One region of the Streptomyces sp. NPDC031132 genome, then DNA from elsewhere that is predicted to be linked to it. Evidence: riboswitches for the same ligand, from Rfam matches in the RefSeq annotation. Region 1 holds a riboswitch; the other holds the start of a gene.
The links. Region 1 has a riboswitch for ZMP and ZTP ahead of ACZ49B_RS06900 (serine hydroxymethyltransferase). Riboswitches for the same ligand answer to the same signal wherever they lie in the genome.

Region 1 (8,133 bases):
ACAGGTTGCGTACGGGTCCTGCCGACCCAGTGTGGGGCCAGCACCCCCCGGATTGCCAGAGCGTCTTTCCCTGACCGGTTCGTCAGCCCCGGGTCAGTGCTTCGCGGGGACCAGACCGAGGCGGTCGTAGGCCTGCGCCAGGGTCTCGGCGGCGACCGCGCGGGCCTTCTCCGCGCCCTTGGCCAGGATGGAGTCCAGCGTCTCCGGGTCGTCCAGGTATTCCTGGGTGCGCTGCTTGAACGGTGTGACGAAATCGACCATCACGCCGGCCAGGTCCGTCTTCAGCGCGCCGTAGCCCTTGCCCTCGTACCGGGCCTCGAGGGCGGTGATCGACTCCCCCGTGAGGGTGGAGTAGATCGTGAGCAGGTTGCTGACGCCGGGCTTGTGCTCGGCGTCGAAGCGGACCTCGGCCTCGGTGTCGGTGACCGCGCTCTTGATCTTCTTCTCGGTGACCTTGGGCTCGTCGAGGAGGTTGATCAGGCCCTTGGGGGACGACGCGGACTTCGACATCTTGATCGACGGATCCTGGAGATCGTAGATCTTCGCGACCTCCTTGACGATGTGCGCGGCGGGCAGGGTGAACGTCTGGCCGTAGCGCTGGTTGAAGCGCTCGGCCAGGTCGCGGGTCAGCTCGATGTGCTGGCGCTGGTCCTCGCCGACGGGGACGGCGTTCGCCTGGTAGAGCAGGATGTCGGCGACCTGGAGGATCGGGTACGTGAACAGGCCGACGGTGGCGTTGTTGACGCCGCCCTTGGCGGACTTGTCCTTGAACTGGGTCATCCGGCTGGCCTCGCCGAAGCCGGTGATGCAGTTCATGACCCAGCCGAGCTGTGCGTGCTCGGGGACGTGGCTCTGGATGAAGAGCGTGCAGCGCTCGGGGTCGAGACCGGCGGCGAGGAGCTGCGCTGCGGAGAGCCGGGTGTTGGCGCGGAGCGCGACCGGATCCTGCGGCATGGTGATCGCGTGCAGGTCGACCACCATGTAGAAGGCGTCGTGCGTCTCCTGCAGGGCGACGTACTGGCGGATGGCTCCGAGGTAGTTCCCGAGGTGGAACGAACCGGAGGTGGGCTGGATACCGGAGAGCGCGCGAGGACGATCAGAAGCCATGGCCCCATTCTCTCAGGTGCCGAAGCCCTGCCGGGCCGCACCCGACCGATTCCCGGGGCTCCGCGCCGGACCCCGGCGCCTCGAACGCCGGCGGGGCTGATTCCAGCCGTCCGGCGTTCGAGGACCAGGTCCGGGGGAGCCCGGTGAACGGGAGAAGGGCGGGGAGGGGCGAGCCCCGCGCAGCGGCCCGAACCGGTCAGGAGACCGGGAGACCCGGGGCCGGGTGGGCCGCGAGGAGGTCCGCCACCTCGCTGCGGATCGCGGCCAGAGCCGGCTCGTCCGACTTCGCGGCGGCGTCCACGGCCCGGGAGATCCAGTCCGCCACCGCCGGCATGTGCTCCACGCCCAGGCCCCGCGAGGTCAGCGACGGCGTGCCGATGCGGATGCCCGAGGGGTCGAACGGCTTGCGCGGGTCGAACGGGACCGTGTTGTAGTTCACGACGATCCCCGCGCGGTCCAGCGCCTTGGCCGCCATCTTGCCCGGCACCCCCCGCGAGGTCAGGTCCATCAGGATCAGGTGGTTGTCCGTACCGCCCGAGACCAGGTCGAAGCCCCGTTCCAGCAGAGCCGAGGCCAGCGCCTTCGCGTTCGCCACCACCGCGTGCGCGTACGTCACGAAGGACGGCTGCGCCGCCTCGTGCAGCGCCACTGCGATGCCCGCCGTCGTCTGGTTGTGCGGACCGCCCTGGAGGCCAGGGAACACCGCCTTGTCGATGGCCTTCGCGTGCTCCTCGCGGCACATCAGCATCGCGCCCCGCGGGCCGCGCAGCGTCTTGTGCGTGGTCGTGGAGACCACGTCCACGTGCCCGACGGGGGACGGGTGCGCCCCGCCCGCGATCAGGCCCGCGATGTGGGCCACGTCCGCGACCAGGATCGAGCCCGCCTCCTGGGCGATCGAGGCGAACGCCTCGAAGTCGATCGTGCGCGGGAGGGCCGTGCCGCCGCAGAAGATCAGTTTCGGGCGCTCCGCGAGCGCGAGGTCGCGTACCGCGTCGTAGTCGATCAGGCCCGTCTCGGCGGAGACGCCGTACTGGACGCCGCGGAACCAGGACCCCGTCGCCGAGACCCCCCAGCCGTGCGTCAGGTGGCCGCCCATCGGCAGGGCCATGCCCATCACCGTGTCGCCGGGCTTCGCGAAGGCCAGGTACACCGCGAGGTTCGCCGGCGAGCCGGAGTACGGCTGGACGTTCGCGTGGTCCACCCCGAACAGGCCCTTCGCCCGCTCGACGGCCAGCGCCTCGACGCGGTCGATGTTCTGCTGGCCCTCGTAGTAGCGGCGGCCCGGGTAGCCCTCGCTGTACTTGTTCTGCAGCACCGTGCCGGAGGCCTCGAGCACGGCGGCGGACACGTAGTTCTCACTGGGGATCAGGCGCAGGGTCTCCGCCTGCAGGGATTCCTCGGCGGTGACGTAGGACGCCAGCTCGGGATCGGTGGCGAGAAGGGCGGGGTGGCGGCTCGCGCTCATGGCGGCTCCTCCGGGGTCGATGTCAGATCTCGTCCCCGCGAGGCCCAGGCGAGCGGCCCTGAATGCGGTCGTGCGCGCACGACTCCCCCGGAGTTGGTTCTCCGTACGCCAGTCGCCGTGCGTGCCGCCCACCTTAGCGGGCGGTCCACAGGAAAGGTTTCCCCGTCCGGTATACGAGCGACGTATAGCCGTATACAAGGTGATGTGACGCCGGTGGCACCACCCTCGTCACCCCTGTCACCCGGCCCGCCTGACCGACGATCGGAGACCCCGTGTCGACAACTGCTGAAGCCATGCGTTCCGCCGAGGCCCACAGCGCGCACAACTACCACCCGCTGCCCGTCGTCGTGGCGTCCGCGGAAGGCGCGTGGATGACCGACGTGGAGGGCCGCCGCTACCTGGACATGCTCGCGGGCTACTCGGCGCTCAACTTCGGCCACGGCAACCGGCGTCTGCTCGACGCCGCCAAGGCGCAGCTGGAGCGGGTCACCCTCACCTCGCGGGCCTTCCACCACGACAGGTTCGCCGACTTCTGCACCGAGCTCGCCGCGCTGTGCGGCAAGGAGATGGTGCTGCCGATGAACACGGGCGCGGAGGCCGTGGAGACGGCGGTGAAGACCGCGCGCAAGTGGGGCTACCAGGTCAAGGGCGTCCCGGACGGGCAGGCCAAGATCGTGGTCGCGTCCGGCAACTTCCACGGCCGCACGACGACGATCGTGAGCTTCTCGACGGACCACGAGGCCCGCGACCACTACGGGCCCTACACCCCGGGGTTCGAGATCGTGCCGTACGGGGACCTCACCGCGCTGGCCGCGGCCGTCACGGCGAACACCGTGGCCGTGCTGCTGGAGCCGATCCAGGGCGAGGCGGGGGTCCTGGTGCCGCCCGCCGGCTACCTGCGGGGCGTACGGGAGCTCACGCGCGAGCGGAACGTCCTGTTCATGGCGGACGAGATCCAGTCGGGGCTGGGCCGGACCGGGAAGACGTTCGCGTGCGAGCACGAGGACGTCGTGCCGGACGTGTACGTCCTCGGCAAGGCGCTGGGCGGCGGCGTCGTCCCGGTGTCGGCCGTCGTCGCCGACCGGGACGTGCTCGGGGTGTTCCAGCCCGGCGAGCACGGCTCCACCTTCGGCGGCAACCCGCTGGCCTGCGCGGTCGCCCTGGAGGTGATCGCGATGCTGCGGACCGGCGAGTACCAGCAGCGCGCCACCGAGCTCGGCGACCACCTGCACCGGGAGCTGAACCTGCTGGTCGGCGGGGGTGCGGTGACCGCCGTACGCGGGCGGGGGCTGTGGGCGGGCGTCGACATCGCCCCGGGCCACGGCACGGGCCGGGAGATCTCCGAGGCGCTGATGGAGCGGGGCGTGCTGGTCAAGGACACGCACGGGTCGACGATCCGGATCGCGCCGCCGCTGGTGATCAGCAAGGAGGACCTGGACTGGGGCCTGGACCAGCTGCGGACGGTGCTGGCCACCGGCTGACCCCGGATCCGGCGCCGCGGGCGCGGCCGGGAGCCGGGCAGCTCCCGGCCGCGTTTGCGGCTACAGGATGACGTGCGGCAGGAAGCGGGCGTACTCGTCCGTGACCGGGCCCGCCGACTCGCGGATGCCGAGGCCGGCCGCCTCCTCCTCGACGACCCACGCGCCGAGCACCACGCGGTTGCCGTCGAAGTCGGGCAGCGGGGCCAGGCCCTGGAAGACGTACGTCTCGTCCTCGTCCGGTACGAACGGCTCGCCGCCGGCCGGGTGCAGGGTGACCCCGGCGCCCTCGCGGCCCAGCAGGGGCTTGGCGGCGAACCCGGTGGTCTCCGCGAGCTCGCGCGGGCCGTCCAGGTAGGCGGGCAGCAGGTTCGGGTGCTCCGGGAAGAGCTCCCACAGGATCGCCAGCAGCGCCTTGTTGGACAGCAGCATCTTCCACAGCGGCTCGATCCAGGTGGTGGTCCCGGAGCCGCCGCCGTGGTCGTACGTGCCGAGGACCTGCGGGCCGAACGCGTCGGTGGCCAGCCATTCCCACGGGTAGAGCTTGAAGCAGCTGCGGATGAAGCCGAGCTTCTGGTCCACGAACCGGCCGGACAGGCTGTCCCAGCCGATCTGCTCCACGGACAGCGCCTCGGTGTCCAGGCCCGCCTGCTCGGCGGTCTCCTGGAGGTAGGCGACCGTCATCAGGTCCTCGCCGAGCTCGTCGGTCTCGGAGTGCGCGAAGTGCAGCGGGCCGGGCGGCAGCAGCTCCGCCTGCCGGCGCCAGGCCTCGACGAGCCGCTCGTGCAGGGAGTTCCACTGGTCGGCGCCGGGGAAGCGCTCCTCCATCCAGAACCACTGCGGACTGGCCGCCTCCACGAGGGAGGTGGGGGTGTCGGCGTTGTACTCCAGCATCTTGGCCGGGCTGCCGTCGCCTTCGTAACGCAGGTCGAACCGGCCGTACAGGGAGGGCTGTTCGGCGCGCCGGCGCCAGGACTCGGCGATGCGCTCCGCGAGGCGCGGGTCGGTGATGCCGAGGTCCGCGAAGCGGTCGTGCTCGACGATGTGCGCGGCCGCGGCCAGGCACATGGCGTGCAGCTCCTCGACGACGTTCTCCAGCGCCTCGACCTCGGGGAGCGAGAAGGAGTAGTACGCGCTCTCGTCCCAGTAGGGGCGCAGGGAGTCGTCGGGGTAGCGGGTGAGCGGGTAGATGAGCCCCTGCTCCTCGACGGTCTTCTGCCAGTCGGGGCGCGGCTCGATGGTGTGACGGCGCACGCGGTTCAGCCGCCGCTGGAGCTGGAGTGGCCGCCGATGCCGCCGCGGGTGACGGCGGACTTGTCGAAGCTGCCGCCGCTGACCCGGTTGTTGGAGACGCTGCCGCCGTAGTAGTACACGCCGCGGCTGCTGCTGCTTCCGCTGCCGCTCTTGCACTCCTTGCTGTTCAGCTTCTCCATGGTGAGGCGGTCCACGCAGCGCTTGTCGGGCTCGCTGCTGCTGCCGCAGGCCACGAGGGCGGCGGCGAGCAGGCCCATGCCGCCGAGGGCGACGCTGCCGGAGCGCATACGGCGTCGGGTGGTGCTGCTGCTGCTTCTACTACTGCTGTCGTCCATGCCATCCATGGCGGACAGACTAGAACGGGGTGGCGAAGCGATGGAATCCGGCCGTCGAAACCCTCTCGTCACCTCCATGACCTAGAGTCAATTCGTGCTTCTTGGGATGGTTTGCGCGCTCGGTGCGGCGGTCTGCTTCGGTACGGCGTCGGTCCTGCAGGCGATGGCCGCGCGGGCGGTGGAGCCGGGAACCGGGTCGGGGGTGGACACGGCGCTGCTGCTGCGGGCGGCACGGCAGTGGCGGTACGTGCTGGGCCTGGGGCTGGACGCGGCCGGGTTCGTCCTCCAGATCGTGGCGCTGAAGAACATCCCGATCTACACGGTGGGGGCGGCGCTGGCGGCGAGCCTCGCGGTGACGGCGGTGGTCTCGGCGCGGCTGCTGCACGTACGGCTGAGCGGGGCCGAGTGGGGCGCGGTGGGGATGGTGTGCGCGGGGCTGGCGATGCTGGGGCTGGCGTCGGGCGAGGAGGGCTCGGGAACGGGTTCGTTCGCGCTGAAGCTGGGGCTGCTGGTGGTGGCCGGGCTGGTGCTGCTGGTGGGGGCCGTGGCGGGCGGACTCCCCGACCGCTCCCGGGCGCTGGTCCTGGGGTTGGCGGCGGGGACGGGCTTCGGGGTGGTGGAGGTGGCGGTCCGCCTCATCGACGACATCTCGGCGGCGGCGCTCACGAACCCGGCGCTGTACGCACTGCTGCTGGGCGGGGGCGCCGCGTTCCTGCTGCTCACCTCCGCGCTGCAACGGGGCTCGGTGACGACGGCCACGGCGGGCATGGTGATCGGCGAAACGATCGGCCCGGCGCTGGTGGGCGTGGCCTGGCTCGGCGACCGCACCCGCGAGGGCCTGACCTGGCTGGCCGTCCTCGGCTTCGCCGTATCGGTCGCCGGAGCCCTCCTCCTGACCCGCTTCGGCGAACCGCCGACAGAACCCGGCCCCGCCGACGCTTGAGGCAAACCCGGCCCCGCCGGCGTTTGAGGCGCGGGGGTTCGGGGCGGAGCCCCCGACAACGGCGCCGCGGCCGAAGCCGCGTCACGGCAGCGCGGAAAGCAGGGCCGCCAGCGTCGGCGACCACGCGCTGGTCGACGGAGTTCCGTAGCCGACCACCAGCGCCTCGCGCGGCGGGAGTCCGGCCTCCGGGTGGGTGTAGCGGGACAGGGTCTCCACGGCCAGGTCCTGCCAGGCGGCAGCCCGGAGCACCGAGGCCTGCGTCCCCGCCGGGAGGTCCAGCACCGCGTGCAGGCCCGCCGCGATGCCCGACACCGCCACCCGGCCGGAGACGGCCGCGACCAGCTCGTCCCGGCGCCTCCGGTACCGCAGCCGCATCCCGCGCACGTGCCGGTCGTACGCCCCGGACCGGATGAACTCCGCGAGCGTCAGCTGGTCCAGCGCACTCGACGTCCAGTCGGTCCGCCCCTTCGCCTCGACGACCTCGTCCAGCAGCCCCGGCGGCACCACCATCCACCCCATCCGCAGCCCCGGCGCGAGCGACTTGCTCGCCGTGCCGAGGTACACCACCCGGTCCGGGTCCAGTCCCTGCAGCGCCCCCACCGCCTGGCGGTCGTAGCGGAACTCCCCGTCGTAGTCGTCCTCCAGGATCAGCCCGCCCGTGGTCCGGGCCCAGTCGACCGCCGCCGCCCGCCGGGACGGGGTCAGCGCCGCCCCGGTGGGGAACTGGTGGGCGGGGGTCAGCAGCACCGCCCCCGACTCCGCGGACAGGTCCGGCGTCCGCGCCCCCGAGGCGTCCACCGTCAGCGGCCGGGTCCGCAGCCCCGCCCCCGTCAGCAGCTCCCGGTGCAGGTCGAGGCTGTACCCCTCCACGGCCACCTCCCGTACGCGCCGCGCCCGCAGCACCCCCGCCAGCAGCGTCAGCGCATGCACGAATCCGGCGCACAGCACGATCCGCTCCGGGTCCGCGTACACCCCGCGCGCCCGCGCCAGGTACCCCGCGAGCGCCTCCCGCAGCTCCACCCGGCCGCGCGCGTCGGCCGCGTACCCGAAGGCCTCGTTCGGCGCGTCCGTCAGCGCCCGCCGGGCCGCCGTCAGCCAGGCGGCGCGCGGGAAGCCGCCCAGGTCCGGGGTGCCGGGCTGCAGGTTGTACGAGGGCTTGCGCCGCTCGGGATGCCGGGGCCGGGCGGCGCCCGCGGGCCGCCGCGGCCGGGCCCGTTCCGCGACCCGCGTGCCCGAGCCCTGCCGGGCCGTCAGCCAGCCCTCGGCGACGAGCTCGGCGTACGCCTCCGCGACCGTGTTCCGCGCGATCCCGAGGTCGGCGGCGAACGACCGCGAGGACGGCAGCCGGGTCCCGGGCGCCAGCCGCCCGCTGCGCGCGGCCTCGCGCAGCGCGTCGACGAGACCGGCCCGCAGACCTCGCCCGGCGGAGAGGTCCAGATGCAGGTCGGCACCGAAAGTGGCCCATGATTCCGTCATGGATATGGACCATATCGGCGGGCCGCCTGCTGCCTAGGGTGGAGACATGACCACCACGCACGAACACACCGCCGC
Region 2 (8,133 bases), on a different contig from region 1:
ACGCGGGCTGCTGCCCGCCGGGCTGGTCCAGGAGATCCGGGCGCTGGCCCATCCGCCCGTGCCCTGGGACGCGCAGCTCGCCCGCTGGTTCGACGCGTACGTGCCGCGCCCGGAGCCCGTACGGAGCTACGCGCGCCCGGCGCGCCGCCAGGCCTCCACCCCGGACATCCCCCGGGCGGGCCGGTACTTCCCGCCCGAGGAGATCGCCCGCTGCACGTTCGGCGTGGTCCTCGACACCTCGGGGACGATGTCCGCCGCCCTGCTCGGCAAGGCGCTCGGCGCGATCGCCTCGTACGCGGAAGCCCGCGACGTACCGGCGGCACGCGTCGTGTTCTGTGACGCGGCGCCGTACGACGCGGGCTATCTGCCCCCGACCGAGATCGCGGGGCGCGTGAAGGTCCGCGGGCGGGGCGGAACCGTGCTCCAGCCCGCGATCGACCTGCTGCAGCGCGCGGAGGACTTCCCTCCGCAGGCTCCGGTGCTGGTGATCACGGACGGGTGGATCGACACCCTGCGGATCCGGCGCGAGCACGCCTATCTGGTTCCGCAGGGTGCCTCCCTGCCCTTCACGCCCCGGGGGCCGGTCTTCCGACTGGCCTGAGGGCGCGGGCCTGCTTAGTCGAGGTAGTCGCGCAGCACCTGCGAACGCGACGGGTGGCGCAGCTTCGACATGGTCTTGGACTCGATCTGGCGGATGCGCTCACGGGTGACCCCGTACACGCGGCCGATCTCGTCCAGGGTCTTCGGCTGGCCGTCGTTCAGGCCGTAACGCATCGAGACGACGCCCGCCTCACGCTCGGAGAGCGTGCCCAGGATCGACTGCAGCTGCTCCTGGAGGAAGGTGAAGCTCACGGCGTCGGCCGGGACGACCGCCTCGGAGTCCTCGATGAGGTCGCCGAACTCGCTGTCGCCCTCCTCACCCAGGGGGGTGTGCAGCGAGATCGGCTCACGGCCGTACTTCTGGACCTCGATGACCTTCTCGGGGGTCATGTCGAGTTCCTTGCCCAGCTCCTCCGGAGTGGGCTCCCGGCCGAGGTCCTGGAGCATCTGGCGCTGGACGCGCGCCAACTTGTTGATGATCTCGACCATGTGGACGGGGATGCGGATGGTGCGCGACTGGTCGGCCATGGCACGCGTGATCGCCTGCCGGATCCACCAGGTCGCGTACGTGGAGAACTTGAAGCCCTTGGTGTAGTCGAACTTCTCCACGGCGCGGATCAGGCCGACGTTGCCTTCCTGGATCAGGTCCAGGAAGAGCATGCCGCGGCCGGTGTAGCGCTTGGCCAGCGAGACCACGAGGCGGAGGTTGGCCTCCAGCAGGTGGTTCTTGGCGCGGCGGCCGTCCTCGACCAGGATCTCCAGCTCGCGCTTGAAGACGGGCTTGTGGTCCTCCTCCTCTTCGAGCTTGTACTCGGAGAAGAGGCCCGCCTCGATGCGCTTGGCCAGCTCGACCTCCTGCTCGGCGTTGAGGAGCGGCACCTTGCCGATGAGCTTGAGGTAGTCCTTGACGGGGTCGGCGGTGGCGCCGGCCACCATGACCGTCTGCGCCGGAGCGTCGTCCTCGTCGTCGTCGGACAGGACGAAGCCCTGGGTGCCGCCGGCCTTGGGGGCCTCCTCCTCGGCGTCGTCGACGAGGTCCTCGGCGGCCCAGTCCTCGCCCTCGGCGGCGGGGGTCTCGCCCTCGTCGCCGTCCTTGGCGCCGGTCTTCTTGGCCGCGGCGGTCTTCTTCACCGCGGTCTTCTTCGCGGCGGTCTTCTTGACCGTGCGCTTCTTCGGCTCGGCGACGGCGTCGGCCGTCACCTCGTCCTCGGTGGCCGCGGTCGGCGAAGCGGATATCGCCGCCGCGGTGGCGGTGGCCGGGCTGGTGGCCGAGGCCTTGCGCGCACCGATGGGGCGCGGCGCGGCGGCCGCCTTCTTGGTCACGGTGCGGGCGGGCGCGGCGGCCGCCTTGCGGGGCTTCTTCGCGGCAGCCTTCGTGGCGGGGGCGGCGCTGACGTGCAGCGCGACACCCTCCTCGTCCAGGACCTGGTTCAGGCTGCGCAGGACCCGCTTCCACTGGTCCACCGGGATGCGGCCGGCCTCGAAGGCCTGGCGCACGTCGTCACCGTTGATGTGACCCTGCTCGCGGCCGCGCTCGACGAGCGCGACGAGGGCCTCCGATTCGGCGATCTCCGGAGGGAACGTACGGGACGGGCTGAGCGACACAAGGAGCCTCTCGTTGCGAACAGATAAGGAGTGGGCGGGACATCATCGCGCGGACTCGGGAAACAGACCCGAGGGGGGTCTGTATTCCGTGGCCGCGCGAGGACACCTGTCGGTTCATCGCATGCCCGAGTCGATTCGTTACGCGCTGAATTGAGTGACCTGCGCCACGCTGTGGCCGCGCAACCGATCGGCCGTGGATCCGTCCGCGCTCCCGCCGCCCTCCCGTCAGCCCGTTTTGCGGGCATCAATGAGGAAACGGGCGGTATGCGCCACGAACGGACCGTCACGTTCGATCTGTTCGTGGAGCTCGCGCAGCCGATCCCGGTACTGCCCGACCGTGAAGCCGGGCACCATCCAGATCACCTTCCGGAGAAAGTAGATCACGGCTCCGATGTCGTGGAACTCCGTGCGCAGTCTCTCGGAGCGCAGATCGACGACCTCGAGGCCGGCCTTGCGGGCGTCGGCGACCGCGTCGTCGGGGTGCCGGCCGCGCCGGACCTCCTCCGGCTGGGGCCCGAGGAAGTACTCGACGAGCTCGAAGACGCTCGCCGGCCCGACCTGCTGCGAGAGGTACGTTCCGCCCGGACGCAGGACCCGCGCGATCTCCTCCCACCAGATGGTCACCGGGTGCCGGCTGGTGACCAGCTCGAAGGCCTCGTCGCCGAACGGCAGCGGCGGCTCGTCGGCGTCCGCGACAACCACCGCGCCGAGCGGGTGCAGCAGCCGGGTCGCCTTCGCGATGTTCGGCGGCCAGGACTCGGTGGCGACCATCAGCCGGGGCAGGGTCCCCACCCCGGCGAGCACCTCTCCGCCGCCGGTCTGGATGTCGAGGGCGGAGCCGGCCCGGGCCAGACGCTCGCCCATGAGTCTCTGGTAGCCCCAGGAGGGGCGCTGCTCGGTGGCCCGGCCGTCGAGCCAGGAGAAGTCCCAGCCGTCGACGGACACGGACTCGGCTTCCGCGACGAGGTGATCGAAGGTGCGCGTCATGTCTCGATCGTCCCAGGCCGGGCGCCGGTGATCCACTGGTTTGACCGGATCTCGGACCCCCGGGGCCGCCGTGCGCTCCGGACGCGCGGACGAGGTCCATTAGAGTGGGGGCGGGCCGTGACTGGCGTTCGGGTGGATCACCACCGGGGAGCGGCCCGGCGCACCTCGCGTGCGCCCGGCGTACCACGGGTACGCCGCTTGCCGCGCGCCTGGGCGAACCGCGATTCCGCAGCGACGCCCAGGAGACCCCATGACGACTGCCCAGACTGCCACCGCCCCTGCCCGGCTCATGGACGGCACCGCCCTCGCCCGCCGCATCTCGGAGCAGACCGCCGTCCTCGCGGCGAAGATCACCGAGCGCACCGGTACCGCTCCCTGCCTCGCGACCGTGCTGGTCGGCGAGGACCCGGCGTCCGTCACGTACGTGAAGATGAAGCAGAACCGTTGCGCCAAGGCCGGGATCACCTCCCGCCACGTGGAGCTGCCGGCCGAGACGACCACGGAGGAGCTCGTCGCCGCCCTCACGGCCCTCTCCGAGGACCCGGAGATCAGCGGCATCCTGCTGCAGCACCCGGTCCCGCACCACATCGACGAGCGCGCCGCCTTCGAGGCCATCGCCCCCGGCAAGGACGTCGACGGCGTCACCATGCACTCCTTCGCCGCCATGGGCTTCGGGCTGCCGGGCTTCGTCTCCTGCACCCCCGGCGGAATCATGCGGCTCCTCGCCGAGTACGACGTGGACCTGACCGGCAAGCACGCCGTCGTCGTCGGCCGCAGCGCCATCCTGGGCAAGCCGGCCGGCATGCTGCTGCTGGAGCAGAACGCCACCGTCACCTACTGCCACTCCCGCACCGTGGACCTGCCCTCGATCGTGCGCCAGGCCGACGTGCTGGTCGCCGCCGTCGGCAAGGCCGAGTTCATCCGCGGCGAGGACATCAAGCCGGGCGCCGTGGTCCTGGACGCCGGCTACAACGAGGGCAACGTCGGCGACGTCCACTTCGAGTCGGCCGCCGCCCGCGCCTCGCTGATCACCCCGGTCCCCGGCGGCGTGGGCCCGATGACCATCGCCGTCCTGCTGGAGCAGACCGTCCAGGCCGCCGCCGCCCAGGCGGGGCTGGCGCTCGCGGAGCTCTGACCACCGGGTACGGGAACGCGCCGTACGGGACACGCCCCGGGCCCTTCGGCCCGGGGCGTTCCGCGTTCCGGCGGTGTCCGGATTCTTGCGGCCGGAGCCTGACGGGGGCCGGGTGGGGAGCGGTATGTTCTCCGACGGGGCGCGCGATGACACGTGCAACACGTTTCCTGGGGGGAACTGCTGATGGACCTGTTCACGCCACTGGAGCTGCCCAACGGCACGGCCCTGCCGAACCGCTTGGCCAAGGCGGCCATGGAGGAGAGCCTCGCCGGCGCCGGCCAGCTGCCGGACGAGCGCATCGAACGCCTCTACCGCCGCTGGGCCCAGGGCGGCGCCGGCCTGCTGATCACCGGGAACGTGATGGTCGACCGCAGGGCGCTGACCGCGCCGGGGACGATCGTCCTCGACGCCCGCTCCCCGCTCGACCCCTTCCGCCGCTGGGCCGAGGCCGCGTCCTGCGGCGGCGGCCGGGTCTGGATGCAGATCAACCACCCCGGCCGGCAGGTCGGCTCGGAGATGCCCGGCACGGCCTGGGCGCCCTCCGACATAGGAGTGAGCCTCGGCAAGCACACGAAGCGCTTCGCCCGCCCCACCGCGATGACCGAGGCCGGCATCGAGGCCACCGTCGCCCGGTTCGCGGCCACGGCCCGGCGGGCCGAGGAGGCCGGCTTCCACGGGGTGCAGATCCACGCCGCCCACGGCTACCTCCTCAGCCAGTTCCTCTCCCCGCTCGTCAACCGGCGCACCGACCGCTGGGGCGGCAGCCTGGGGAACCGGGTCCGGCTGCTCACCGAGGTCGTCGGCGCCGTCCGCGCCCAGGTGCGCCCCGGCTTCGCGGTCGGGGTCAAGCTCAACACCGCCGACTTCCAGCGCGGCGGCTTCGACACCGAGGAGGCGGCGCAGGTCCTCGCGGTCCTCGGCGGCCTCGGCGTCGACCTGGTCGAACTGTCCGGCGGCAGCGTCGAGAGCCCCGCGACCCTGGGCCGCACCGCCGATCTGCGGACCCTCGAACGCGAGGCGTACTTCCTCTCCTTCGCCGAGCAGTTCCTGGGCTCCGCCACGATGCCGCTGATGCTGACCGGCGGGATAGGCCGCCAGGAGACCGCCCGGAGGGTCCTGGAGCGCGGTGTGTCCGTCGTGGGGCTCGCCTCGGCCCTGGCGTTCCGCCCCGACCTGCCGGCCCGCTGGCGCGCCGGGGAGGACGTACGGGTGACCGTGGAGCGGCTGCGCTGGAAGGACCGGGACCTGGCCGGCGCCGGGCTGCTGGCCTTCGTACGCTTCCAGCTGCACCGGCTGGCCCGCGGACTGGAACCGCGCCCGGAGGCCTCCCCGCGGGCGGCGTTCGCCCTCGACCAGCTCCAGCACTGGCGCAGGGTACGGGCGTACGGGGCCTGGCTCGCCCGCAATCCCGAGCCCGAGGACGCCCTCGCCGGCTGACGCCTGCCGCCGCGCCGGCCGCTCACAGGCTCGCCGGGTCCCGCCGTACGGCCGCCACGATGGGGGAGGCGCGGAACTCCCGGGCCAGCGCCGCGAGCGGCCGGGAGTCCAGCCGGTACGGCTCGGGCAGCCCCTGATCGGCCCCGGCCGGGTGCTCTCCGGCGCCGTCCGCGTCCGCCGGGTCGAGCGCCTCCGCGGCTTCGGCGGCCTCCGCGGCTTCGGCGGCCTCCCGGCGCCGGCAGGCCGCGGCGAGCATGGCCGCGTCGGCCACGACCGAAGCCTGCGATGCGCACATGCCCTGCCCGAGCGCGGCCGCGTACGCGGCGCCCCGTACGGCCGGGTCGAACCAGCGGCCCAGCGCCAGGATCCCGTCGTCGATCACCGACTCGCGGTGGATCAGCCGGATCCCGATCGGCGACCACCAGGTCAGCGGCACGGTCGTCACGCTCGACGCGGCGAACCCGCGCAACGCCTTCCACAGCGGGTGCAGCCGCCGGTACCGGCTGAAGTCCCGCCAGGCCGCCGAGCCGCCTACCAGCGGCACGATGAACCCCGACCCCACCATCAGGGCCGCCGCGGAGGCGAACGGCGGGGCCACGTACGTGGACAGGCCGTCCCAGTCGCGGCCCGTCCAGCGGGCGCCCACGGCCGCCCACTTCGTGACGAGGTAGCCCAGGTCCAGCGCCCCGCCGAGCACGATCAGGGCCAGTCCGGTGCGCAGCGGCCGCAGCGAGGGGCGCACGCGCAGCAGCCACCTCCAGCACAGCACGGTGAGCGTCGAACTGCCCACGGTGTGCGCGAGCAGGTAGCAGACGATCATCTCGCGCAGCCAGGGCGTGGTGGCGTAGTACGTGTCCAGGTCGCGCAGCCGCTCGACCGGCGCGTCGCCGATCGCGAAGAGGACCACGATGAGCAGCGTGACGGCGCCGAACGCGGCCACCGTCAGCCGGGTCGCCCGCCGCACGACGGCGGGCGGGCCGCCGCCCCACTGCAGGACCAGCACGATGCACGATCCCGAGAACGCGGTCAGCACGCTGTACACCAGCGGGGCCGAGAAGTTGACGATGCCCGTGAGCCGGTTGACCGCGGCGATCGTCGGCGGAGCCGCCAGGAACATGACCATGCAGCCGACGACGAGCAGGGTGCACACGGCCCGCATGAGCGGCTGGTCCCAGCCCCGGCGCAGGGTCGGCGCCTTGATCAGCAGCGCCAGGATCATCACCGAGCCCGGTACGTACAGGATGAGACCGTCGGTCATCGCGCCTGGCCGACGGGACCGACGGGGCCGACCGGGCCCACGGGGTCGACCGGGCCCGCCGGCCCGACCGGCCCGACCGGGTCGGACCCCCGGTCGAGTCCCGCGACGGCCCTCTCGGCCGCGGTCAGCGGCGGCGCCTTCAGCGCGCCCCGGTCCGAGGCGCGCAGCACGCGCCAGACCACCGAGGGGCGCAGCCAGTGCGTGGGCGCGCTGCTCATGGTGATGACCTGGAGGAACGCGGCGGTCAGCGCCTCCCGCGTGGTGGCCCCGGTCATCAGCCGGCTGACGTAGGCGTTGAGCAGCCCGGCGCCGGCCCGCGGCTTCATGCCGGTGGCCCCGGGGTACAGGATGTCCTGCGAGGTGGCGAGCTCCCAGGCGGTGGCCACCTGCGGGACGAGCGCGCGCTGTGCCTCGCGGCCGAAGCCGGGATGGGCGAGGCCCCTGGCGCGCAGCAGGGCGCGTACGGCCAGCAGGCCCTGGGCGGCGACCGTCATGCCCTGTCCGTACAGCGGGTTGAAGGTGGCGACGGAATCGCCGACGGCGAAGAAGCCGTCGGGCAGGTCCGCCTTCTCGAAGTAGACCCGGCGGTTGGCGGTGCCCTGGGTGACGGCGACATCGGTGAGGGGCTTCCTGCCCTCGAGGAGCTCGCCGACGACGGGATCGCGGATGCCCTTGGCGAACGGGATGAACTGCTCGGGGTCTCCCGTGGGCTGGCCGCCTCGGGTGCCGGACAGGGTGGCCTGCCACTGGCCGTTCTCGATGGGCACGATCGTGGCCGTCTGCCCGGGTACGCGCACCCGCGGATCGGACTGCACGTTGACGATCGGGAAGCCCATCTCGTGGGCTCCCGCGGGGGCTTCGAAGATCCGGGTCGCGTACACCAGGCCGGAGTCGACCTGGGCCTGTCTGATCCCGCCGACCCCGAGTTCGCGCAGCCAGGCCCGGGCCCGGGAGCCGCGCCCGCTCGCGTCCACCACGAGGTCGGCGGTCAGCAGCCGGCCCGTCTCGTCGGGGGTGTCGACGCGGACGCCGGTGACGCGGGCCGCCGTACCCTCCAGGGCCTGTACGCGGCTCAGCTGGAGCGTGGTGACCTCGCGCAGGCCGGTCACCC

Region 2: another riboswitch for ZMP and ZTP. It lies ahead of ACZ49B_RS28215 (bifunctional 5,10-methylenetetrahydrofolate dehydrogenase/5,10-methenyltetrahydrofolate cyclohydrolase); the one in region 1 lies ahead of ACZ49B_RS06900 (serine hydroxymethyltransferase).

What each region holds. Positions count from the first base shown of each region.
Region 1 covers NZ_JBVIGX010000003.1:263,134-271,266, forward strand. Annotated here, with positions in the region: gene trpS (tryptophan--tRNA ligase) at 94-1,107, opposite strand; gene ACZ49B_RS06900 (serine hydroxymethyltransferase) at 1,304-2,572, opposite strand; ZMP/ZTP riboswitch at 2,608-2,698, opposite strand; gene rocD (ornithine--oxo-acid transaminase) at 2,866-4,053, shown strand; gene ACZ49B_RS06910 (glutathionylspermidine synthase family protein) at 4,114-5,304, opposite strand; gene ACZ49B_RS06915 (hypothetical protein) at 5,310-5,648, opposite strand; gene ACZ49B_RS06920 (DMT family protein) at 5,746-6,582, shown strand; gene pdxR (MocR-like pyridoxine biosynthesis transcription factor PdxR) at 6,664-8,058, opposite strand; gene ACZ49B_RS06930 (carboxymuconolactone decarboxylase family protein) at 8,105-8,133, shown strand, end outside.
Region 2 covers NZ_JBVIGX010000024.1:76,464-84,596, forward strand. Annotated here, with positions in the region: gene ACZ49B_RS28200 (vWA domain-containing protein) at 1-601, shown strand, start outside; gene ACZ49B_RS28205 (RNA polymerase sigma factor) at 616-2,205, opposite strand; gene ACZ49B_RS28210 (class I SAM-dependent methyltransferase) at 2,431-3,192, opposite strand; ZMP/ZTP riboswitch at 3,300-3,380, shown strand; gene ACZ49B_RS28215 (bifunctional 5,10-methylenetetrahydrofolate dehydrogenase/5,10-methenyltetrahydrofolate cyclohydrolase) at 3,443-4,327, shown strand; gene ACZ49B_RS28220 (NADH:flavin oxidoreductase/NADH oxidase family protein) at 4,511-5,764, shown strand; gene ACZ49B_RS28225 (MAB_1171c family putative transporter) at 5,787-7,022, opposite strand; gene ACZ49B_RS28230 (NAD(P)/FAD-dependent oxidoreductase) at 7,019-8,133, opposite strand, start outside.